DNA from 3 places in the Rahnella sp. NRRL B-41462 genome. Region 1 is predicted to be linked to each of the others. Evidence: predicted binding sites of a transcription regulator. Region 1 holds the regulator's gene; each other region holds the start of a gene.
The links. The regulator PurR, encoded in region 1, represses purine synthesis genes. The targets are predictions, from matches to a motif close to CANGCAAACGTTTGCNTG.
Positions count from the first base shown of each region.

Region 2: the regulator PurR is predicted to act here: its motif matches at 3,269-3,286, upstream of UC14_RS05475 (NCS2 family protein).
Region 3: the regulator PurR is predicted to act here: its motif matches at 1,304-1,321, upstream of UC14_RS08110 (neutral zinc metallopeptidase).

Region 1 covers NZ_JYDF01000005.1:60,018-68,215, forward strand. Annotated here, with positions in the region: tRNA gene UC14_RS01680 (tRNA-Val) at 66-142, opposite strand; gene UC14_RS01685 (MATE family efflux transporter) at 364-1,737, opposite strand; gene UC14_RS01690 (riboflavin synthase) at 1,992-2,645, shown strand; gene cfa (cyclopropane fatty acyl phospholipid synthase) at 2,724-3,875, opposite strand; gene punC (purine nucleoside transporter PunC) at 4,236-5,447, opposite strand; gene punR (DNA-binding transcriptional activator PunR) at 5,584-6,489, shown strand; gene purR (HTH-type transcriptional repressor PurR) at 6,526-7,551, opposite strand; gene UC14_RS27260 (YnhF family membrane protein) at 7,886-7,975, shown strand; gene UC14_RS01720 (C40 family peptidase) at 8,141-8,198, opposite strand, start outside.
Region 2 covers NZ_JYDF01000015.1:49,933-58,130, reverse strand. Annotated here, with positions in the region: gene UC14_RS05480 (AsmA family protein) at 1-1,669, opposite strand, end outside; gene UC14_RS05475 (NCS2 family protein) at 1,823-3,214, opposite strand; gene gltS (sodium/glutamate symporter) at 3,453-4,664, shown strand; gene UC14_RS05465 (PTS cellobiose transporter subunit IIC) at 4,719-6,044, opposite strand; gene recG (ATP-dependent DNA helicase RecG) at 6,276-8,198, opposite strand, start outside.
Region 3 covers NZ_JYDF01000028.1:22,312-30,509, forward strand. Annotated here, with positions in the region: gene UC14_RS08105 (DUF441 domain-containing protein) at 1-141, opposite strand, end outside; gene UC14_RS08110 (neutral zinc metallopeptidase) at 256-1,128, opposite strand; gene purC (phosphoribosylaminoimidazolesuccinocarboxamide synthase) at 1,348-2,061, opposite strand; gene bamC (outer membrane protein assembly factor BamC) at 2,118-3,197, opposite strand; gene dapA (4-hydroxy-tetrahydrodipicolinate synthase) at 3,214-4,095, opposite strand; gene UC14_RS08130 (glycine cleavage system transcriptional repressor) at 4,241-4,807, shown strand; gene bcp (thioredoxin-dependent thiol peroxidase) at 4,833-5,300, shown strand; gene UC14_RS08140 (AI-2E family transporter) at 5,375-6,439, opposite strand; partial or broken gene UC14_RS08145 (M48 family metalloprotease) at 6,856-8,198, shown strand, end outside.

The sequences.
Region 1 (8,198 bases):
CCAGCAGAGAGGTTCAGGTCGTTCCAGGGAGTTTGATGCACAAGGGAGAGTTCAGGAAGTTGCTTTGGTGCGTCCGAGTGGACTCGAACCACCGACCCCCACCATGTCAAGGTGGTGCTCTAACCAACTGAGCTACGGACGCATCGTTTTTCTTTTTCATCAGCCAGTGTTGGCGACGGGGACGAATATTAACGACCTCTCTGAATACTGGCAAGGGAAAAAAGACATTTTCCTGTCATATTGTGCGTGACTGCCGAGCTTATGTGCATTGCGTTGTTTTTTTAGACATAACAGCCAGCGCAATAGCTGAAAAATCCGCGCGCCGGAACAGATATTCACAGCACGCGGATGAAGCCGGGGGGATTAACGGCCCGCTTTTTGCAAAATGGTGTAAGACGGTTGCTTCTGTAACCAGCGCATCCGCAATGTCATCATCAGCGCTGCGAAGGTCAGCCCCAGAATAAATCCGCACCAGAAACCGCTGGGGCCCATCTGCGGAACCAGAATATCGGTCAGTCCGAGAGCGTACCCTACCGGCAGGCCCAGCACCCAGTAAGCGACAAACGTAATATAGAAGATGGAACGTGTGTCTTTATAACCCCGCAAAATGCCGCTACCGATAACCTGAATCGCATCTGAAATCTGAAACAGCGCAGCAAAGATCAGAAGATGGGAAGCCAGAGTGACGACTTCCGGGCTGTCATTATAAAGGGAGGCAATGTGCTCGCGGAAAATGATGGCCGTCAGACTGGTGCAACAGGCCATCATAATTCCCGTTCCTATACTGGTATAAGCCGCAATCTTCGCGCCTTCAACCGACGATTCCCCCAGCCGCGAACCCACTCGAATCGTGGCGGCGACACCTAAAGACAGCGGAATGACGAACATCAGGGAACCGACGTTGAGCGCAATCTGGTGACTGGCGACAGCCACGATCCCAAGTGGGGAGACGAGCAGGGCAACGATCGCAAACAGTGTCACTTCGAAAAATAATGCCAGTGCGATTGGCATACCGAGCTGGATCAGACGGCGCAATGTCGGCCAGTCGGGTTTCGCAAACCGCGAATGCGGCTGAGTATCGCGCAGGGCACGATTGCGACGTACGTAAATCCGCATGATGAAGAACATGACCCAATATACGGTCCCCGTGGCGACACCACAGCCGACGCCACCGAGCGCGGGCGCACCGAACTTGCCGTAAATAAAAATGTAATTCACGGGAATGTTCACCAGCAGACCGATAAAGCCGAACACCATGCCTGGCTTGGTTTTTGACAAACCTTCACATTGGTCACGCAGCACCTGGAAGAATAAATAGCCCGGAGCGCCCCACATAATGGCATGCAGATAGCCGACGGCTTTTGCTTTCAGTTCGGGATCAATATTATGCATCAGGCTAAGAATATGGTCGCACTGTGACAGCACCGCGATGATCAGCACCGAAACCCCCGACGCCAGCCAGAATCCTTGCTGAACCTGATGACCAATTTTATCGCGACGCCCGGCTCCATTTAAATGCGCGATGGTTGGTGTCAGTGACAAGAGTAAACCGTGTCCGAATAAAATCGCCGGCAACCAGATTGAGGTGCCGACAGCGACGGCAGCCATGTCCGTGGCACTGACCGATCCCGCCATTATTGTGTCCACAACGCCCATGGATGTCTGGGCTATTTGCGCAAGGATGACCGGGATGGCAAGCGCTAACAAAACCCGCGCTTCTGCAAGGTACTTCTGCACAGATACACCTTTTTTCTTGATTATATTGAATAAAAAACGCCACAACAGATGGCATTAAACAGAGAGAAATAGTCCGAAGATTGTACATTGTCGGTATTTTTAAGCAAACAAAGCTGTTAATAGCTGGTTAAATAATGGAATTGAAGCAGACGGTGCTATTTCTTCTTGCAGAGATTTGGCTTTCAATTAATTCTGCGGCAAACTGAACGGAGTGACGTTTTAATACAACAGATTCAAACATTGAGGAAAAGGCTATGTTTACCGGAATTGTACAGGGAACCGGCACGGTCGTATCGATCGACGAGAAACCCAATTTCCGTACCCATGTTGTTCGTTTACCTGAAGATATGCTGGATAACCTGCAACTCGGCGCATCGGTATCACACAACGGTTGCTGCCTGACGGTGACTGAAGTGAACGGTGACCTGGTGAGTTTTGATCTGATGAAAGAAACCCTGCGCCTGACAAATCTGGGCGAACTGAAAGAGGGCGACTCAGTTAATCTGGAACGTGCAGCGCGTTTTAATGATGAAATTGGCGGACATTTAATGTCTGGTCATATTATTTGCACGGCGGAAGTGGCAAAAATCCTGACGTCAGAAAATAACCGTCAGATCTGGTTCCGTATGCCGCATGAAGATTTGATGAAATATGTATTACATAAAGGTTATATCGGGATCGACGGTATTAGTCTCACCATCGGTGAAGTGACCCGCACCCGTTTCTGTGTACATTTAATTCCGGAAACCTTGCAACGCACGACGCTGGGCACGAAACGTCTGGGCGACAAAATTAATATCGAAATCGATCCGCAAACTCAGGCGATTGTCGATACTGTCGAACGCGTATTAGCCAGTCGTGAAGCGGCAATCGCTACGGCACAGGCGATGATCGATAAAGCCGAATAAGTTATCTCAGACCCTTTATTGACATAAAAAAACCGGACATTCAGTGTCCGGTTTTTTATTAGCTAACGCATACAACCATCAGCGTGGTACGCGCATTCCGCCATCAACGCCTTGCGGGCTAAAGACGACTTGCCACAACTGAATGTCCCGGGCGCGGAAAGCACCGGCGCAGGCATTCAGGTAGTAGGTGAACATGCGGTGGAAACGTTCACCGTATTTTTCCGCCAGTTCCGGCCAGTGTTTCTGGAAGCGTTCATTCCACGCCATCAGCGTGCGGTCATAATCAGCGCCGATATTGTGCCAGTCTTCCATTACAAATAATGACTCACTGGTTTGTGCAATTTGTTGAACCGACGGCAGGCAACCGTTGGGGAAGATGTATTTATCAATCCACGGATCGACATTAAGGTCTGTTTTATTAGAACCGATGGTGTGCAGCAGGAAAATGCCGTCAGGTTTGATATTGCGTTTGGCGACATTAAAATAGGTCTGATAATTTTTCGGACCCACATGCTCAAACATCCCGACAGAAACAATGCGGTCAAACTGATCATTAAGGTCACGGTAATCCTGCAGCAGGATTGTGACATCCAGCCCTTCACAGCGTTTTTGAGCCAGTTTTTGTTGTTCAGCAGAAATCGTGACACCCACAACGCTCACGCCATAATTTCTTGCCGCAAACTCTGATAATCCACCCCAGCCGCAACCGATATCCAGCAAGCGCTGTCCCGGTTTTAATTGCAGCTTGTCACAGATCATTTTGAGTTTTGCTTCCTGTGCTTCTTCAAGCGTAGTGGCCTCTTTCCAATAGCCGCAGGAATATTGCATGTACGGGTCGAGCATCAGAGTAAATAAATCGTTGCCCAGATCATAATGCTCTTTGCCAACAATCCACGCCCGTTTGCGGGATTGCAGATTGGTCAGGCGTGCTGCGGCGACACGTAAAGTATCTTTAAAATGGTGGGGGAGTTTACTTTCCAAACCGGCACGAATAACGCGCTGGAAAAAGATATCCAGACGGTCGCATTCCCACCAACCGTCCATATAACTTTCACCGAGGCCCAGAGAACCTTCCTGTAAAACACGCTTAAAGAAGTCAGTGTTTTTTACTTTAAGGTCGAAAGGACGATTACCGTTTACCTGAATATCTGCCATCGCCAGCATTTCACTGGCGATCCGGTACCACTGATTGTCCTGAATGCTTTGATCTTCTATACACGATGAACTCATAGCTTCTCCATCACTTTCTCTTCTGACTTATTAACCTGCCGGGAAAAGCAAAGGCTATTTTTGCAGGTCTTTATGAGAACAGACGACTAGCGCCTCGCCCGATATTCGACACCAACAGAGGAAATTAAGAAGAACGCCTGCGCGCCGTAAGACGTGCAGGAAAATCATCCTTGAAAAAGTACAAAAAAATAAGTGTGACACTGTCCGCGCGTCTGGCTTAAGTATGTGATAAAAGTTTTGTAAAAGTGCTATTTTATTTGGTTTTGTTGAGTATAGGCTCGCTGGCAGGCATTCTCAATAGTTAATCGTGATGAATGAAAATGCCCGTTAAGTGACTGTTACATCAGGGTATTATCACTATTAATTAGCATGCCTTGTCTGAGCTTCCTGCTCTGATTTCTGTCCATTGTCTTGCGTGATTTCATGCCGCAAAGAGAGCCAGCGACCCAAAACTACCAACAATAGTGTAGACAGCATGATCGTGACTGTCGCCATGAGCGGATGCACAATAAATGCGGAAACCAGCAAGCTGGCAAGGAAGCACAACCCGAGCTGCAGCGTATTTTGCAATGCTGCCGCCTTGCCTGTATTAGCAGGAAACGGCATTAATGCATTTGCGACAACAATTGGGTAGGTTGCACCATTCACCAAAGCCATCAGACAGAAAGGGATCAGCAGGCTAATCAGCCCGGCATCCGTGAACATGGCAACACAGAACAAAGTCACCATACTGACGCCGTAACCCGCCAGTAACCATGGCAGAATTTTATTACCGTCCAGCTTGCTGATCACAACACGGCAACCAAAACCACCAAGCAGGAAAGCAATAGTCTGCGGGACATAGCTCAGCCCGATGGCACCGGGTGAATAACCCATGTCGCTCAGGATAAACGGTGAACCCGTTAACCACGCAAAGAATCCGGCTGAACAGGCGGCATAAATCATGACATTCCCGCTGTAAACAGGCGATTTCAGTAACGTCGCAAACCCTGTTTTATCAGCCTTCGCTTGTTTTGCAGGTTTATTCTCACGCAGAGTCAGCGTCGTCAGCACCAGGACGACGGCGACTGCGGTCAGCAGAGCAAAAATGGCTTCCCAGTCAAAATGATTGAGCACCCACGCACCAAGTAATGGTGCCAGTGCCGGAGAAAGAGCTACTAACGGCATAATGCTGGCGAAGGTTTTTTTTGCCACATCGGCAGAGAAACGGTCAACAACGATTGCCTGCCAGGTGACTGCGGCGGCACAAACGCCCATCGCCTGTAAGAAGCGCAGGGCCAGAAGGGCGCGTACATTCTCAACCCAGATAACGCCCAGACAACCGACCGCAAACAGTGTCAGACCAAGAAGCAATACCGGTTTACGGCCGATCCTGTCTGACAACGGCCCCCATAACAACTGACCGAGAGCAAATCCGCCGAGAAAAATGCTCAGACTTGCGCTGATCATTCCGGGGCTGGTCATCAGACTGGTTTGCATGGCGCTGAACGCAGGCAGATACATATCAGTGGCTAAAAAGCCCAGCATGCTCAGTCCCGCAAGATAGAGCATAAATCCAAAGGAGGGTTTCATTATCGTCTCGTTAATTTATTTATTGCAGATGATGTGATGCAGATTACATACCGGAGGCGGAGTTTAACGCTTTGATAACAGGCTTGTGAAACGCTAATATTTGCACTCTGCTATCAAAAATATTGAAGGCTGAATTATGTGGTCAGAATACGCCCTTGAAGTGGTAGATGCCGTGGCAAGAACAGGTAGTTTTAGTGCGGCAGCGCAAGATTTGCACCGTGTGCCTTCTGCTATCAGCTATACCGTCCGTCAGCTTGAGCAGTGGCTGGCCGTGCCGTTGTTTGAACGTCGCCATCGTGACGTGGTACTGACGCCTGCGGGAAAGGTTTTTGTCGATGAAGCGCGGATTCTGACAAAAAAAATGATAGCCACGCGCCGGCAGTGTCAGCAGGTGGCGAACGGCTGGCGCGGCGAATTACGTGTGGCGGTTGACCGGATTGTAAAACCCGCACGGACACGGCGTCTGGTGCTCGATTTCTACCGCCATTTTGCGGACACCGAACTCATTATTCACTCAGAAGTGTTTAATGGTGTCTGGGATGCGCTGGTTGACGGGCGGGCAGACGTGGCGATCGGTGCTACACGCGCGATACCGGTTGGCGGGGGCTTCAGTTTTCGTGACATGGGATTTATGGACTGGCATTGCGTCGTCAGCCCGCAACATCCGCTGGCTCAGTTATCCGGCGCGCTGAATGATGATGAGTTGCGGCCTTATCCTGCACTCTGTCTGGAAGACACCTCCCGGACATTGCCTAAGCGGGATACATGGACGCTTGATAACCAGCGGCGGCTGGTCGTGCCAGACTGGACCTGTGCGCTGGAATGCCTGACCGAAGGCTTATGCGTGGGTATGATGCCGGTTCATCGCGTCACGCCGTGGATAGAACAGAAAAAGTTGCAGGTGCTGACGCTGGAAAATACGTTTCCCGACAGCCCGTGTTGCCTGACGTGGGATCAAAGCAATCCGTCACCCTCGCTGGCCTGGTTGCTGGAATATATGGGCGATACAGAAACCATGAATCAGGAATGGCTGCGTGATTAGAAAAAAACGCCTGCATCTGCAGGCGTTCGATATCTGTTAACGGCGGTAATCGCGGTACGGACCATCGGCTACGGAACGGCGTTCGACCAGTTTCGGATGCACCTCAATGGTCTGAGACTCTTCACGCTTACTGACAATTCTGTCCAGCAACATGGTAAAGGCCATTTCACCCAGACGTTCTTTCGGCTGATGCACGGTTGTCAGCGCGGGGGAGAAGTAACGGGCGTTACGCACATTGTCGTAACCGATCACGGAAATATCCTGAGGAACGCGCAGGCCCAGTTCGTCTGCGGCACAGATTGCGCCCATTGCCATCACATCGCCGCCACAAAATACGGCAGTCGGGCGGTGCTTCTGCATCAGAATTTTATGCATCGCCTGATAGCCCGATTCCGGCTCGAAATCGCCCTGAACCACCCATTCGTCACGCAGCGGAATATTGGCTTCAGTCAGTGCTTTCACAAAACCCTGGAAGCGGCCACCGCCGGTATTACGTGCCAGTTGGCCCGGGATCACCCCAATATCACGATGACCGCGTTCAATCAGATAACGCCCGGCCATGTAACCCCCTTCGAAAGCATTATCAATAATGCTGTCGGTGAAGTTCTTACGCGCTTCGCCCCAGTCCATGACCACCATTGGGATCGAACGGTGCTCCTCGAGCATATTGAGCAACTCATCAGGATATTCCGCGCACATCACCAGCAAGCCATCGACGCGTTTTTGCGCCAGCATTTGCAGGTAGGCTTGTTGTTTTTCCAGATTATTATGCGAGTTACACAAAATCAGCGTATAGCCTTTGGAGAAGCAGCTGTTTTCTACGGCTTCAATCACTTCGGCAAAATAGGGCGCTTCGCTGGAGGTGGCAAGCAGACCGATCGTTTTGGTGTTATTGACCTTCAGACTGCGGGCTACAGCACTCGGCGAGTAATGTAACTCTTTGATTGCAAGGAGAACCGCTTCTTTGGTTTCTTCGGCGACGAAACGTGTTTTATTGATGACGTGCGACACGGTTGTAGTGGAAACGCCAGCGCGCTTTGCGACATCTTTAATCGTTGCCATGTAAACAATGACTCCTGAACTCACGTGTTTCAGCACGTTAGCATTATGTTAATCGTTTGCTTGCGTGGATCTCACTGCTGGCTTCTAAAAGGGCAGTGAAATCGTTGGGTGGATTCTTCAGAATGAGGCGTGAAATGCTCTCGGGTGAAATCAACCGGCACACAGGCGTGTTAACCGACAATTTTCTCTTATAATGCAGGAAAGTGGAAGTAAAATTCTCAGGGATACATTGTCATTCAGCACAAGATTTTAAATGTTAATTATGCGAAAATGCGTTGGCACACAATTAGTGTGGCTTAAAAAATGCCACAATTTGATCCGAAAGGGGGGTTTGATGGACAGCAACCTGAAATTATCGTTGATCACCACGGTATGCGCTTTGCTTATGATTATCGCTTTCAGCTTCACTGCGGTGATGAACTGATTCAGTAAGTGAACCGCTATAAAAAAGGGCGATTCCTGTTACAGGAATCGCCCTTTTCAATTTTACGCAGTGGCCGTTACCGCCGATACTCTTCCCTGCAGAAACTCTTCGTTAAATGCTATTCAATGGCTGATTAGCGAAACTTCAGACTTAACGAATTGTTTATTATCGGATCGTTTTCGGCGTCATTACCCGGCGTGCACCCACATAATGATCTTGCCAG
Region 2 (8,198 bases), on a different contig from region 1:
CGGAAACCAACCCGTTTACCATTCTCTGGTCAATTGTCTGGCTGCCGTTTATCTGCAATGTCCCGCTGAGCGTGGGTTTGTAATCCACGTTTGCCGGCATCTGTCCTTGCAGATTCAGCTGCATATTAGCGTTACCTTCCAGCGCCACATGTGGCCATCCCCAGTTTTCCAGCTGATTCGCCGGTACTGAGCGGGCGGTCATCTTCACAGAGAAATGGCGCTGCGGCTGCTGATCAACCGTCGCACTGGCTTCCAGCAATCCTTCTTTGGTAAAGGCGCTCAGCTCAGAAATATTCACCTGACGGTCGTTCGCCTCCAGGGTGATGGAAGGACGGCGCACGTCATTGCGGTTAAATGTGGCTTCACTTGCATTCAGATTCAGCTTACCGCTCCAGATCCCCCACTGATGATTACGCGCCAGCAACAGATTGTTGCCGAGGCCATCAAGTGCCGTCAGCTGGAAGGGGAACTGCGGATTGATATCAATAATCAGGTTCCGGTTAGCAATGAACCGGCTGATAAAGACTTCAGACAGCGAATCCGGCAGTGCCTGATTCCAGAGTTGTTTCCAGTTTTCCGGCAAGGTGTATTCCAGCCCCGCAACAGACACTTCATCAAGCTGAAGGCGTTTGTTGGCGCGCAGCCAGTTGCCGGTCGTGCGCAATAAACTGCGCTCCCAGCGCGCCGTAGCTTGTTTGATCGCAATGCCCTGCGGCGAAAGGTCGAGGCTGATGATCGGATCCTGAATATGCAGGTTTCCATCAATCATATCCGTCGCATTCAGGGTGATTTCGCCGTCATCACTTTGCCAGTCGCCTTTTTCGAGCGTCAGATCCTGCACGGACAAATCAACGTCGCTGAATGCCCAGTCTGTTCCCTGCAAACGCGCGTCGATCAGATCAAGTCGCTGAATAGTCACTTTTGGCAGGGTCTGGAAGTCGTCGAAGAAAGCAGAAAGCGGTTTGGATGTTTGCAGACGCACATTGCTCAGCCGCAGGTTTTCTATGTTCCAGCTGCCATCGGCGGCCTGCGTCGCTTTACCCGTTAACTGACCGCGAGCCAGATCGCCGCCAAAATTACTCAGCGTCAGATTCTTATTATTGATGTTGCCCTGAATCAGCACATTTTCGGCCGGCAGTCCGTTGACCGTCAGGCTGGCGGCGCTCAGCTGGAAGTCAGCTTTATCGCCTAAAAGCTGATTGGGTTTTGGCTGCCACGGCGAAATACCGGCGTTAATCTGCTGACCCTGAATGTCTAAGCCAGCGGTATTGCCGGTGAGCGCCATTTTACTCAGTTGCAGGGTATTGGCCTGCAATGGCAAATTCATTGACGAAGGACTGACATTGAGGCGTCCGCTGACCAGCACGACGCGATCGAAAAAACGTGGCTCGGTGATCTGACGCCAGCTTAAATCCAGATCAACTTCACCGGCATTCAGCACTTCCGGCTGATTCTTCTGCCCGAAGATGACATTGGTTAACGTCACCCGACCCGGCGACGACCAGTTATGGTCGAGTTTCTCCACGGAGAGACGGTACTCGCTGTTATTGCTGACCCAGCGGCTGACCCAGCCAGCAGCCCAGCGGGTTTGTAATAGGACGTACACCAGCACGATCGCCAGCACCAGAAGTAAGGCGAACGTCAGCAAAATTTTACCGATAAATCTCATCGTCTGGAGCCCTGTAACGGGAAAATGGAAAAAGATTCTTTGTTTATGCCGCAAACAGCGAATTTTCTCAACAGGTTAGCCAAATGGAGGTAATAAAAAGCGGCAGAGGTTCCAGACCCTCTGCCGCTGTTGCACGCGGATTACATCCTGCTTTTACTTCTCGTGAGGGAAAACCAGATTCAGAACAATCGCAGTAATGCCGCCCGCTGCAATGCCAGAAGAGAGAAGGGTTTTCAGCCAGTCCGGTGCGAATTGCAGGATCAGCGGCTGCTGAGAAACACCCATACCGACGGCGAGAGAAAGCGCCATGATCATAATCGCGCGGCGATTCAGACGCTCGCGGGAAACAATGCGCACACCCGAAGCGGCAATGGTACCGAACATCACGATGGTCGCGCCGCCCAGTACCGGTTCAGGAATATGCTGCACAAATCCCGCAACAGCCGGGAACAGCCCGAGGATGATCAGCATCAGCGCGACCACAAAACCGACATAGCGGCTGGCAACGCCGGTCAGTTGAATGACGCCGTTGTTCTGCCCGAAGCAGGAATTCGGGAAGGTGTTAAATACAGCAGAAAGCATCGAGTTCAGGCCATTGGCCAGAACGCCGCCTTTGATGCGCTTCATGTACAGCGGGCCGCTGACCGGTTGCTCAGAAACGTCCGAGGTTGCGGTAATATCACCGATGGTTTCCAGCGATGTCACCATGAAAATCAGCATCAGCGGGATCAGCAAATTCCAGTCAAAACCCAGTCCGTAATACAGCGGCGTTGGTAATGTTATCCAGTTGCTTTGCGCGGCTGGCGCAACGGTTGGCAACATGCCCGTCATCCAGGCCACCAGATAACCCACCGCCATGGCGATAACCAGAGAGGCGACACGCAGGTAAGGGTTACGTTGACGGTTCAGCAGAACAATCACTACCAGCACGACGGCAGCCAGCAGCAGATTTTTCGGTGCCCCGAATGTGTGATCGCTCATGGCCGCATAACCGCCGCCGATAGACGTCAGACCGACCTGAATCAGCGACAGCCCGATAATCATCACCACGATGCCGGAAACCAGCGGCGTAATGATGCGACGTGCGAGATGCAGGAAACGGGAAAGAATGATTTCAGTGCAGGAAGCCAGCATCAGGGTGCCGAACAGCGCCGCCATCATGGTCGGCACATCCGCACCGCCATTTTTCAGCGCCATTCCGCCCATGATCAGCGGCGCAACAAAGTTAAAGCTGGTGCCCTGAATCGAGAGTAAACCCGAGCCGACCGGTCCCCAGGTTTTAATCTGCAAAATAGAAGCCAGGCCGGAGGCGAACAGCGACATGCTGATGATGTGCTGCGTGTCCTGCGCGGGCAAACCCAGCGCCTGGCAAATCAGTAGTGCTGGTGTGATTACCGCAACAAACATCGCCAGCAAATGCTGACAGGCGGCGAATAACGTTTGAGGTAATGGCGGGCGGTCCTCGAGCCGGTAAATCAGTTCACTTTTTTGCTGGCGGGAAAGATCGGGTTGCTGTGTTTCTTGTTCTGCGGTTTGCGAACTCATGCTGTGGCATTCCAATAAGCGGCAAAGCGGGCATTTTTATTGAAATTAACGACAAAAGCAATCGTTTGCTAATGGCAATATTCCTCGACTGGTTTTGGATTGGACGGGATTTATGGCCTGTTTTTCTTGCCTGACGCAGCTTGAATGACTTCTAATTCAGCTTCTGGGAAAAAACATGTCAGTGAAGTTTTTATAACTCGATAATTTTATTGGATTTATTTTAAAATGGAGTTCGTCAATGATTCAACTCGATACCTACGGCACCCTGGTTGCCGCCACGTTGGTGCTCCTTTTAGGACGGAAATGCGTCCAGTCGGTCAAATTCCTCAAAAAATACACCATTCCTGAACCCGTTGCCGGTGGTTTGCTGGTCGCTTTATTGTTACTGATCGCCAACCAGATAATCGGCTGGGAAGTCGGTTTCGACATGTCTTTAAAAGAGCCACTGATGCTGGCATTTTTTGCCACGATCGGTCTTAACGCCAATCTGGCAAGTCTGCGGGCAGGCGGTAAATCGCTGTTTATGCTGGTGTTTGTCGTCGTGGGCTTACTGCTTTTGCAAAATGCCATCGGTATCGGAATGGCGAAAATGCTCGGGCTGGATCCGCTGATGGGGTTGCTGGCGGGGTCGATTACCCTTTCAGGTGGCCACGGCACCGGCGCGGCATGGAGCAAGCTGTTTATCGAGCGTTATGGCTTTGAAAATGCGACGGAAGTCGCGATGGCTTGCGCAACTTTTGGTCTGGTGCTCGGCGGTATTATTGGGGGGCCGGTAGCGCGCTATCTGGTCAGCCATTCTTCCACCCCCAACGGAAACCCCGAGGATATGGTCGATCCGAGCGCATTTGAGAAACCGTCGATTGGCAGGATGATCACGCCACTGGTGATGGTTGAAACCATTGCCCTGATCGCGATTTGCCTGATGGCAGGGACATATGCCGCCAGTCTGTTGCAAGGCTCGGCATTTGAAATCCCAACCTTTGTCTGCGTGCTCTTCGTTGGTGTGATCCTGAGTAATATGCTGGCATGGCTCGGTTTTTATCGTGTCTTCGACCGTGCGGTATCCGTGCTGGGTAACGTCAGTTTGTCACTGTTCCTTGCCATGGCATTGATGAGCCTTAAGTTGTGGGAGATGGCGGCACTCGCCTTGCCGATGATGGCGATTCTTATCGTTCAAGCCCTCGCGATGGCGCTTTACGCGATTTTCGTGACTTATCGCGTGATGGGGAAAAACTACGATGCGGCGGTGTTGGCGGCAGGACACTGTGGTTTCGGGCTGGGTGCCACCCCGACGGCCATTGCCAATATGCAGGCGATCACCAACCAGTTTGGCCCTTCGCATCTGGCGTTTCTGGTGGTGCCGATGGTGGGCGCATTCTTCATCGATATCGCCAATGCGATTGTGATTAAACTCTACCTGATGCTGCCTGTATTCCCGGCTATAAGCTAAAAAAACAGGCACAGAAACATCGCTTCTGTGCCTGACGATTCCTTCCCGTCGGGTTTATTGTGCCGCGTCCGCCTTCTCAGTGAACACCTGTTCGGCCTCAGCGGCTTTTTCCTGCGTCAGTAACTGCTTCTCGTAGACTTTGAAGAATGGATAATAAATTACCATCGACAGTGCCATCAGCAGGATAACCAGAACCGACACTTTGAAATCCCAGCCCATCGCCCAGGCCGCCCCGATCGGTGCCGGCGATGTCCAGGGGACCAGTGAAATCATATGCGGGAGCAGATCCGTCGATACGGCCAGATAGGCGATAACGGCATTGACCATCGGTGCCAGCAGGAAGGGGATGAAAAATACCGGATTCATGACGATAGGTGTGCCAAAAATCACCGGCTCATTGATATTGAAACAGCTTGGCACCAGACTGAGTTTCCCCATGGTGCGCAGATGCGCTGACTTACTGCGACAAAACAGCAGGACCAGTCCCATTGTCGCGCCGGACCCGCCAATCACGATCAGGAAATTCCAGAATGCCTCGGTCATGATGTGCGTCATGGGTAAACCGGCAGCGAGATCTGTCTGATTCAGGCCGAGATTGGTTAACCAAAAAGCCTGCAACATGCCAGATACAATGGCCGAGCCATGAATGCCGGCGAACCACAACAGGTGGCAAATCAGCACGGCGAGAAGTACAGCAGGCAGTGAGTCTGCGGCAGAAATCAGGGGTTCGAACAGCGCCATAATCGCCTGTGGCAGCAACATATCAAACCCTGACTGGACCAGTAAGCTCAGCGGGAAAAGTGTAATCACCACGGCCACAATCGGGATCAGTAAATCAAACGAATGCTTAATGTTTGAAGGTACCTGTTCGGGTAAACGGATACCGATATTGTATTTTTTCAATAACCGCGTCAGTTCGGTGACATAAATCGCCACCAGAATAGCCGTAAAGATCCCCACGCCGCCCAGCGCCGTCGTCGACATCTTTTCATCAATCTGCGGTGCGGCGACCAGCAGGAAAGACATCAGCGCCAGCATTGCGGTCATGAACGGGTCTAGCTTGTAACTTCTTGCCAGATTGTAGGCAATCGATGCCGAGATGTAGATGGACATAATGCCCATCGTCATATTGAACGGCGTCAGGATCTGCACTTCATATTTTGCCGAGAGCGCCAGCCAGCTTCTGGCGAAGCCCCATGAAGATTCGGGCGAAAATGGCGGGTGAACAAAAACCAGTAAAAACGAACCAACAATCATAAAGGGCATTGCTGAGATGAAGCCATCACGCACTGCCATGACATGTCGCTGTGAGGATAATCGTGCGGCGAAGGGGCTGATTTTCTGTTCTATAAAAGTGAAGAGGGATTGGCTGATACTCATGATGATTTGGCCTTATGTTGAGGACATCAGACAGGGTTGCCTTAATTATCATCAGTGTAGTGACGGGAGGTGAAACCGGTTACCGGCTTTTCCCCACTCTGTGAAGGTTATCAAATAACCAGTGCGGAGAGTGGTTTTGGGGGCACAATAGGGAAAAGAGAAGAGAATATGTTGGAAACAAAACATCATTTTTAATAATGATTTGATGAAGTGAATGAGCGAAAAGAGAGATCAGGCGTTGGTGTAACGGACTCTTTCTGGCAGCCAGCGCTCAATCAGGGCTTTGGCATGATCAGGGAATTGTTGCTGCAGATAACGCGCAATGCGCTGTACATCCGGGATCATCGCCTGATCACGTAATAAATCAGCGACTTTAAATTCAGCACTGCCGGTCTGGCGCGTGCCCAGTAGTTCACCCGGCCCGCGGATTTCCAAATCCTGCTGTGCGATAACAAAGCCATCGTTGCTGTCGCGTAAAACCTGCAAACGTTTCTGCGCTGTTTTGCTGAGCGGCGTTTTGTAGAGCAGTACACAGTGAGAAGCAACGGCACCACGTCCAACGCGCCCACGTAACTGGTGCAACTGCGCCAGCCCTAAACGCTCCGGGTTTTCGATAATCATCAGGCTGGCATTCGGTACGTCAACGCCGACTTCAATGACAGTCGTTGCCACCAGAAGCTGCACTTCACCCTGTTTGAATGCCTGCATAACGGCCTGCTTTTCCTGGGCTTTCATACGACCGTGAACCAGTCCAATATTCAGCGCCGGGAGTGCCTCCTTCAGGCCTTCCCATGTGGCTTCAGCGGCCTGCGCTTCCAGCATTTCCGATTCTTCAATCAGCGTACACACCCAATAAGCCTGACGATTTTCCTGCTCGCAGGCACTTTTGACACGGCTGATAATGTCACTGCGGCGGGTGTCCGGAATGGCGACAGTAGTCACCGGCGTGCGGCCTGGCGGGAGTTCGTCGATCACAGAGGTATCAAGATCAGCGTAAGCCGTCATTGCCAGTGTGCGTGGGATCGGCGTGGCGGTCATGATCAACTGATGTGGATGGAAGCCCTGTTGCAGACCTTTTTCCCACAACGCCAGACGCTGATGCACACCGAAACGGTGCTGTTCATCGATAATGACCAGCGACAGTGACGAGAACAAAACCTGTTCCTGGAAGATAGCGTGCGTTCCCACCACCATCGACACCTGTCCGCTGGCGATCGCATCCTGCTGTGCCTGCCGGGCTTTACCCTTTTGTTTGCCCGCCAGCCAGCCGACCTGAATACCCAGTGGCTCAAACCACCGACGGAAATTATTGGCATGCTGTTCGGCCAGCAATTCTGTCGGCGCCATTAATCCGACCTGTTGGCCCTGAGCAATAGCGCAAAGTGCGGCGAGGGCGGCTACCAGCGTTTTACCTGATCCCACGTCGCCCTGCACCAGACGCATCATGGGATAACTTTTTGCCAGGTCCTGTTCAATTTCTGCCACAACCCGTGCTTGCGCACCGGTCGGGCTGAAAGGAAGCGACGCGAGGAACTGATTTTTCAGGCGGTCGTCATGATGCAACGGCAGAGCTTTATAACTCTGCGTACCGGCGCGGACAGCCAGCATACTGAGATTATGTGCCAGAAGTTCTTCCATAATCAGGCGGCGTTGAGCCGGATGATGACCTTTTTCAAGGTCTGCAAGCTGGATATCTGGCGGCGGGCGGTGCAGCAAATGCAGCGCCTGAGGAAGCGGGATCAGCGAACGACTCAGTTCCTCTGGCAACAGTTCGGCGACAGGTACGGTGTCGAGCAGTTCAAGTGCCTGATCCGTCAGTTTACGCAAGGTCGCCTGGCGGATACCTTCCGTTGTCGGATAAACCGGCGTCAGTGATTCCTGCAGAACGACTTCGCTGTTTTCACCCTGAATGCGGTATTCCGGATGAATGATTTCAGCACCGATCGTGCCGCGTTTGATTTCACCATAAGCGGTAACACGGCGACCTGTTGCCAGGCTGTTTTTCATCGCGGCGTTAAAGTTGAAGAAGCGCAACGTCGCCATGCCAGTGCCGTCACTTATCTGACAGGTCAGCATTCTGCGGCGGCCAAAACTGATATCACTACGCAACACTTCGCCTTCTATGGTGGCGAAAATGCCGGGCTGTAAATCATT
Region 3 (8,198 bases), on a different contig from region 1:
CCACGGAAAAAAACTGTTCAGTGGCGTAATACGCACCGTGAGGAGGAAGAACATTGCGATGGTGACGGCGCTGTTGTGGCTGATAATGCCCAGACCAGCGAAAACAAGTAAGATCAATAGGGTTGGATCGAGAAAAGCCATGGCATTCCCAGCGGTTCAACATGAAAATGAAAGAGAGGCCCGGGGAGCCTCTCTGGATCGGTCATTGATTATTGAACAGTTTTTAGCAGCAGACCAGCGCTTCCTGCCACTTAATCAGCGGCTGGCAAAGGTATTACACTGATCCGGATTACCGGTATCGAAGCCGCGTTTGAACCAGGTATAACGCTGCTGGGAAGTACCGTGAGTGAAGCTGTCCGGCACCACGCGCCCCTGACTTTGCTGTTGCAACCGGTCATCGCCGATGGCCTGCGCGGCATCCAGCGCTTCTTTCAGATCGCCCTCTTCGAGAACATTTTGCTGCTGCATCGCGTGCCCCCAGACACCGGCGTAACAGTCAGCCTGTAATTCCATTTTCACCGACAACTGATTTACCACAGTCTGCGACGCGCCCTGCTGCATCTCGCGAACCTTGCGTTCGGTGCCCAGCAAATTCTGCACATGGTGGCCGACTTCGTGCGCCACCACATAGCCCTGCGCAAAATCACCGCCCGCGCCGAGTTTGTTCTGCAATTCCTGATAGAACGACAGATCGATATACACCGTGCTGTCCGCCGGACAATAGAACGGCCCCATCACTGACTGGCCGGTGCCACAACCGGTGCGGGTCGCGCCGCGATACATCACCAGTTTGGGTTCACGATAAGTCATGCCCTGCCGCTGGAAAATCTCTTTCCAGGTGTCTTCCGTCGAAGCGAGGATCACCGAGGTGAATTTTGCCTGCTCGTCATCTTTCGGGCTGATGGATTGTGACTGTGTTTGCTGCATGCCGCCGGACTGACCGCCGTCAATCAGCGGAGTGAGGTCGATACCGTAATACCCGGCCACCAGCACCACGATGATGATCACGATACCGCTTTTGCCACGGATCGGCAGGCGCATTCCTCCGCCGCCTAAACCGCCGCCGTTAGATCCCTGTCCGCGTCTGTCTTCTACATTGTCGCTTTCGCGACGCCCTTGCCAACGCATAGATACCTCCAACCTGTTTTTTTAAGACTAGCCAGCACACGCAGTTAATACCATCTGCGAAAGGACGTAAGTTTAGTGGCGGAGGAATTAAATGAAAGGAATCAGTGTTAAAACAAGAAAATTAAATGCAGGAAAGAGAACGGGTGACGGAGGCCATCACCCGTTTAGTGCATACCGCGTAAACGATTGCGTAGTCTGGCTAAAAAAATAACGTGCAGCTTAGTCCAGTTTCACACCGATACGGTGAGCGACTTCTTCGTAAGCTTCGATCAGGCCACCCAGGCTCTGGCGGTAACGGTCTTTGTCCATTTTGTTCAGGGTTTCTTTATCCCACAGGCGGCTGCCGTCAGGAGAGAACTCATCACCGAGCACCACTTCCCCGTTGAACAGACCGAATTCCAGTTTGAAGTCGACCAGGATCAGACCGGCATCATCAAACAGTTTGCTCAGCACGTCGTTGGCTTTGTAGCTCAGCTCTTTCATGCGCGCGAGGTTTTCTTCGTTCACCCAGCCAAACGTCTTGCAATACGATTCGTTGATCATCGGGTCGTGCATGGCGTCATTTTTGAGGAACAAATCGAACAACGGTGGGTTCAGTTCCAGACCTTCTTCAATGCCCAGACGTTTTACCAGCGAACCAGCAGCACGGTTACGGATCACGCATTCAACCGGGACCATATCCAGTTTTTTCACCAGCACTTCGGTGTCAGACAGCAGGCGTTCCATTTGAGTAGGAATACCGGCTTCTTCCAGCTTAGCCATGATGAAATGGTTAAATTTATTGTTAACCATGCCTTTACGGTCGAACTGCTCAATACGCTGACCATCCAGTGCTGACGTATCGTTACGGAACTCCAGTACCAGAAGGTCCGGGTTTTCGGTGGTGTAGACGGTTTTCGCCTTGCCGCGATACAACTCAGCTAACTTTTGCATCTTTACTTACTCCAGTGGAAAAAACAGATGTAAAAAGGGGCCGGAGCCCCTTGGTATTATTTTGCGTTACTCTGGCTAAACGCGGCCTGCATGACCGCCACCATCGCATCGTTCTGCGACTGGCTGAGAGCATGTCCTTTTGGATCAAGGAACTGCAAACTACTACGGTTGTCGAGGTCGCCAACCTGAAGTTTGTAATCACCGGAAGTCAGCCCCGGATCTTTCGCACCCAGTGTCTGCCACGCATCGTCATTCAGCGGTTTGTAGGTCACAGACAATGTGCCTTGCGGACGGCTGCTGTCGGTCACTTTCATGCCGACTTTTGTCAGGGCATTTGGCAGGCGATCCCACACAACACCGTAGCTCTCACGAACAATCAGCACCGGCAGGCCGGTATCATCTGCACCGCTCTGAACATCAATCTCACCAACACGACGGTTGTCGAGGCGTGCCTGAGTATCCTGCTGCACTTTATCCAGGTTCGCCGTGATGGCGTTCATCATCTGGCTGTTGTAACGCTGGATTTCAGCAGAAGAGGTCACAGGTTTATCCTGTTGTTTCAGCTCAAGCGTTTTCACCGTCAGTGCTAACTGGTAACTCTGCTGTTTCACGCTGATCTGATAACGCCCCTGATACTGGAAGTCTTCATCCGCACGATTCCAGTCAACGAAATCGGTGGTCAGTGTCTGGTTAGCATCATCACGGTTGGCAATTTTGAAATTATTTTGCTCAACCGCTTTCACGACGTTATTCCACAGATCACGGTTCTGCGCGGTATTTTCCAGCAACACGGTGCTGCTGTTGCCAGAGAATTGCGTCTGGGAACCGCTCAGCAGCGCCAGTGGCTGGGATGGTGGACGGATGTCGAGCTGTTTGCCCACGGCGCCCTGCATTGATCCTGCCTGAACTTCATACGTTCCGTTCTGCACGGGAAGAATCATCCCGACCGGCGCTTTCAGCTCATGCAGACCTGACGCATCCAGGTAGGCTTCATCGCCACTTACCTGGCGTTTGTAACGTTGATCGCTTGAACAGGCGGCCAGCAGCATGATCAGGGAAACCCCGACCACTTTTGCTACGGCCGTTTTCTGCAATCGGGTCATCTGGAAACTGTTCTTGTCAAATAAAGAGGCCATCAAATCTTCCTAAGAGTTACAGCAAACCGGCGCTTTTTAATGCTTCTTCCACGACCGGACGGGCAGCATCTGTTAACGGCGTCATAGGCAGACGCATCGTATCGGTTGCCATCAACCCCAGTGCCTTACAGGCCCATTTCACCGGGATTGGGTTTGCTTCTACAAACAAATTCTGATGCAAAGGCATCAGGCGCTGATTCAGGCGACGCGCTTCGGCAAAGTTGCCAAGCGCTGCCAGCTCACAAAGTTGGGCCATTTCACGGGCAGCTACGTTAGCCGTGACGGAAATAACGCCCTTACCACCGAGTTGCATAAAGTCCAGACCGCTGGCGTCATCGCCGCTCAGCAAAATGAAATCTTCATCATCAACCAGCACTTGGATCTGACTAACCCGACTTAAGTTCCCTGTTGCTTCTTTAACAGCAACAATATTCTTCAATTTTGCTAAACGCGCGATAGTCTGCGGCAACATATCGCAGCCGGTACGTGAAGGCACGTTGTAGAGAATTTGCGGCAAAGAGGTATTTTCAGCGATGGCTTTGAAGTGCTGATACAGACCTTCCTGCGTCGGACGGTTGTAATAAGGGGTGACTGTCAGGCAACCAACAACGCCACTTTTTTCAAAACGTTGCGTAAGAGAAATCGCTTCAGCAGTCGCGTTTGCGCCAGTGCCTGCGATAACAGGGATGCGTCCATCAGCCAGTTCCAGCGTCTGTAAGACCACGTCACCGTGCTCTTCATGGCTCAACGTGGCCGACTCGCCGGTCGTGCCAACGGAAACGATCGCCGCAGTACCACTGGACACATGATAATCAATCAGTTTTTTCAGACTCGCGCGATCGACAGCACCTTTGGTGTCCATCGGCGTAACCAGTGCAACAATACTTCCCGTAAACATTGACCTTCCCCTCCACAAACAGGTCACTCATGGTACTTTTGACACCACTGCAAAAGCAAGCAATCAACGAGCGGTAACCGCTTGTCCGGCGGTTTTTTTTATGTTTACCTTGGGAATACTCCCAAGCACGACAGGAAGACCTATTTTGCCGCAGCCACAACAACATTATCTCGTGATCACCGCCTTAGGCGCTGATCGTCCGGGTATCGTCAACACCATTACCCGTCAGGTCAGCAGCTGCGGCTGTAATATTGAAGACAGCCGTCTGGCGATGCTCGGTGATGAGTTTACGTTTATCATGCTGCTTTCCGGAAGCTGGAACGCGATTACACTGATCGAATCCACCCTGCCGCAAAAAGGCGCAGAGCTGGAATTATTGATCGTGATGAAGCGAACCAGTGCACATGAACGCCAGCCAATGCCTGCTACGGTCTGGGTGAAAGTGGAGGTGAAAGACTCTCCGCATCTGATCGAACGTTTTACCGATTTATTCGATACGCATCAGATGAATATCGCCGAACTTGCCTCAAAAACGCGCCCGGCAGATGCCGCCACGCCGGCGCAGTTATCGATTCAAATAACGGCACACAGCGCAGCCAATACCGATGCGGCAATTATTGAGCAGGCGTTTCATCAGCTATGTACAGAACTGAAAGCGCAAGGCAGTATTAACGTGGTTAGTTATTCTGAGAATGAAGATAAACTGCAGTAATCGCTAAGAGATATGGAGAAAGACAATGAGCCCACTGAAAGCCGGTGACCCTGCGCCGCAATTTAGTTTGCCCGACCAAGACGGTGAACAAATTAATCTGGCCGACTTCCAGGGACAGAAAGTCCTGGTCTATTTCTATCCTAAAGCCATGACGCCGGGCTGTACCGTACAAGCCTGCGGACTGCGCGATAACATGGATCAGTTAAAAAATGCCGGAGTGGAAGTGCTGGGGATCAGCACCGATAAACCGGAAAAACTGTCGCGTTTTGCTGAGAAAGAGTTGCTGAACTTCACCTTGTTGTCCGATGAAGATCATCAGGTCTGTGAGCAGTTTGGCGTCTGGGGTGAAAAATCCTTTATGGGGAAAACCTACGACGGCATCCATCGCATCAGCTTCCTGCTCGACGGCAATGGCAAAGTCGAGAAAGTGTTCGACGATTTCAAAACCACCAATCACCATGACATCGTCATGGCCTACCTCAACGGTAAATAGCCGACACGGTCAGATTGTGGAGACAAAAAAAGCGCAGACGCGCTTTTTTTATTGGGTGCGGTAAGCAGAAAAAATCAGACCGTTTCGTTGAGTGATTCATCCGGCCAGACGTGAACCACGGCTTTGACCAGCGTCGCCAGCGGTATGGCAAAGAACACCCCCCAGAATCCCCACAGACCGCCAAACACCACGACAGAAAGAATAATCACCAGCGGATGCAGGTTCACGGCCTCGGAGAACAACAGCGGCACGATCACATTACCGTCCAGCCCCTGCACCACCAGATAGGCGACGAAAAGCGTCCAGAAATCCGCGCCCAGCCCCCACTGGAACATCGCGACAATCACCACCGGAATGGTCACCAGCATCGCGCCGATATACGGGATCAGAACGGATACGCCGACCAGCACCGCCAGCAGCAGCGAATAATGCAAATCCATCACCCAGAACACCAGATACGTGGCCACTCCGACGATAATCATTTCGAGCACTTTGCCGCGAATATAGTTGGTGACCTGCTGATTCATCTCCACCCAAACCTGTCCGGCCAGCCCGCGATCGCGGGGCAGAACGCGACGCACGGCACTCAGCATCTGCTCTTTATCTTTGAGCAGAAAGAACACCATCATCGGCACCAGAATCAGGTAAATTGCCAGCGTCAGTAAACCGACCAGCGAGGCCAGTGAATATTTCACTACTGACTCACCCAGCCCGGATAATTTGCTGCGCATGTTTTCCGCCATCATATCGATGATGCCCGCATCCACCAGCGCCGGATAACGCTTCGGCAATGTTGCGGCGAAATCATAAAAGCGGTTCAGCATGCTCGGTAAATCGGTCATCAGGTTCACACCCTGCTGCCAGGTCACCGGGGCAATGACAAACATACCGAGCAGCAAAATACCGGCAAAAATAATCAGCACCACGCTGACCGACAGCGTGCGCGAAAGCCCGACATGTTGCAGACGCACCGTCGGCCATTCCAGCAAATAGGCGAGTACGATCGCCACCAGAAGCGGCGCAAGGATACCATTGAGAAAATAGAGGATGCAGAATCCTGCGACCAGAATCGCCAGCAGCGCGATAGCCTGCGGGTCGGTAAAGCGACGGCGATACCACTGTAATAACATATCCAACATTAATAAAACGCTCCTGTAATTTCGGGTCTGGCATCTACGCGCTGTTCGTTCCCTGCGCGCTCAGACACAAGTAACTATTTAAAAAATTCGTTGTCACACGACTGTAGCTTCGGAGTGTTTTAAACTCTCACGCGGATAGCTACTATAGAGACCAGCGCAGAGAAAAGCGCAAGAAAATAATGGTCTGACTGACTGTCCGCAGAAGAAAGGCTCGCAAAGCTCATCGGTATCGCGGTTAACTTATTGGGAAGCAAATGTTTATGGTCATGCGGTTGAAAAAAAGGGTGATTGCCCTGTGTCTGGGCAGCCTGCTGGCGGGTTCCATACCGCCCGCCGGTGCGGATGACAGTTCATTCTGGTCAACCCCCGTGAGCCCCGTAAAAAGCCCTAACTCGCCGTTAGCCCCGCCGGTGAGCGACCAATTACCGGACATCGGCACCACTGCGGGCGGCACGCTCAGTATTAATCAGGAATTACAGATGGGCGATTTTTATGTCCGTCAGATGCGCGCCAGCACGCCGCTGATTAACGATCCACTGCTCAATCAATACATCAACGAACTGGGGCAACGGCTGGTGGCGCATGCCTATTCCGTCCGCACGCCGTTCCATTTTTTCATCGTCAATAATGATGAGCTGAATGCCTTCGCCTTCTTTGGCGGCAATGTGGTACTTCACTCATCACTGTTCCGTTATACCGATAACGAAAGCCAGCTGGCGTCCGTCATGGCGCACGAAATTTCCCACGTGACCCAGCGCCATCTGGCGCGTGCGATGGAAGACCAGCAACGTAACGCGCCGCTCACCTGGGTGGGGGCGCTGGGGTCAATTCTACTGGCGATGGCCAGCCCGCAAATGGGCATGGCGGCACTGACCGGCACGCTGGCGGGTACGCAACAAGGCATGATCAGCTTCACGCAGGGCAATGAGCAGGAAGCCGACCGTATCGGCATTCAGGTCTTACAGCGTTCGGGGTTTGATCCGCAGGCGATGCCCGCCTTCCTGCAAAAACTGGCAGATCAGGCGAGCTACTCGACCCGTCCGCCGGAAATGTTGCTGACGCACCCGTTGCCCGACAGCCGTCTGGCCGATATCCGTAACCGCGCCAACCAGATGCCGCACCCGATTGTGCAATCTTCACAAGATTATACCCTGGCGAAAGTACGCATATTGGGGATGTACGGTTCAGAGAGCTTCCCGCTGAGTGACGACTATCTGCTGAAACTGAGCAATGGCAATATCCGCGAGCAACTGGCGGCAAAATACGGCCATGCACTGCAATTTTATAAAGCCAAAAAATACGATCAGGCGCGGACGATCCTTGAACCGCTGCTGGCTCAGAATCCGGGCAACGAATGGTTACTCGATTTAGCCACCGATAATGATATCGACAGCAAACGTGCGCCGCAGGCGATAGCGCGTCTGGAGCAGGCCGGTGCGGCCAGCAGTGCCAACGCCGTGCTGCAACTCAATCTGGCCAATGCTTATCTCGAAGGCGCGAAACCGGCCAATGCCATGAAAATCCTCAACCGCTATACTTTCAATTATCCGGGTGATCCGAATGGTTGGGATTTGTTGTCTCAGGCCGCTGCCGCCCAGGGTTTACGTGCGCAGGAACTGGCTGCCCGTGCGGAAAGCGTGGCATTAGTCGGACGTCTGGATCAGGCGATTGAAATGCTGAGCAATGCCAGCGCATTACAAAAATTAGGCAGTCTGGAACAGGCCCGTTATGACGCACGAATCGACCAGCTTCGTCAGTT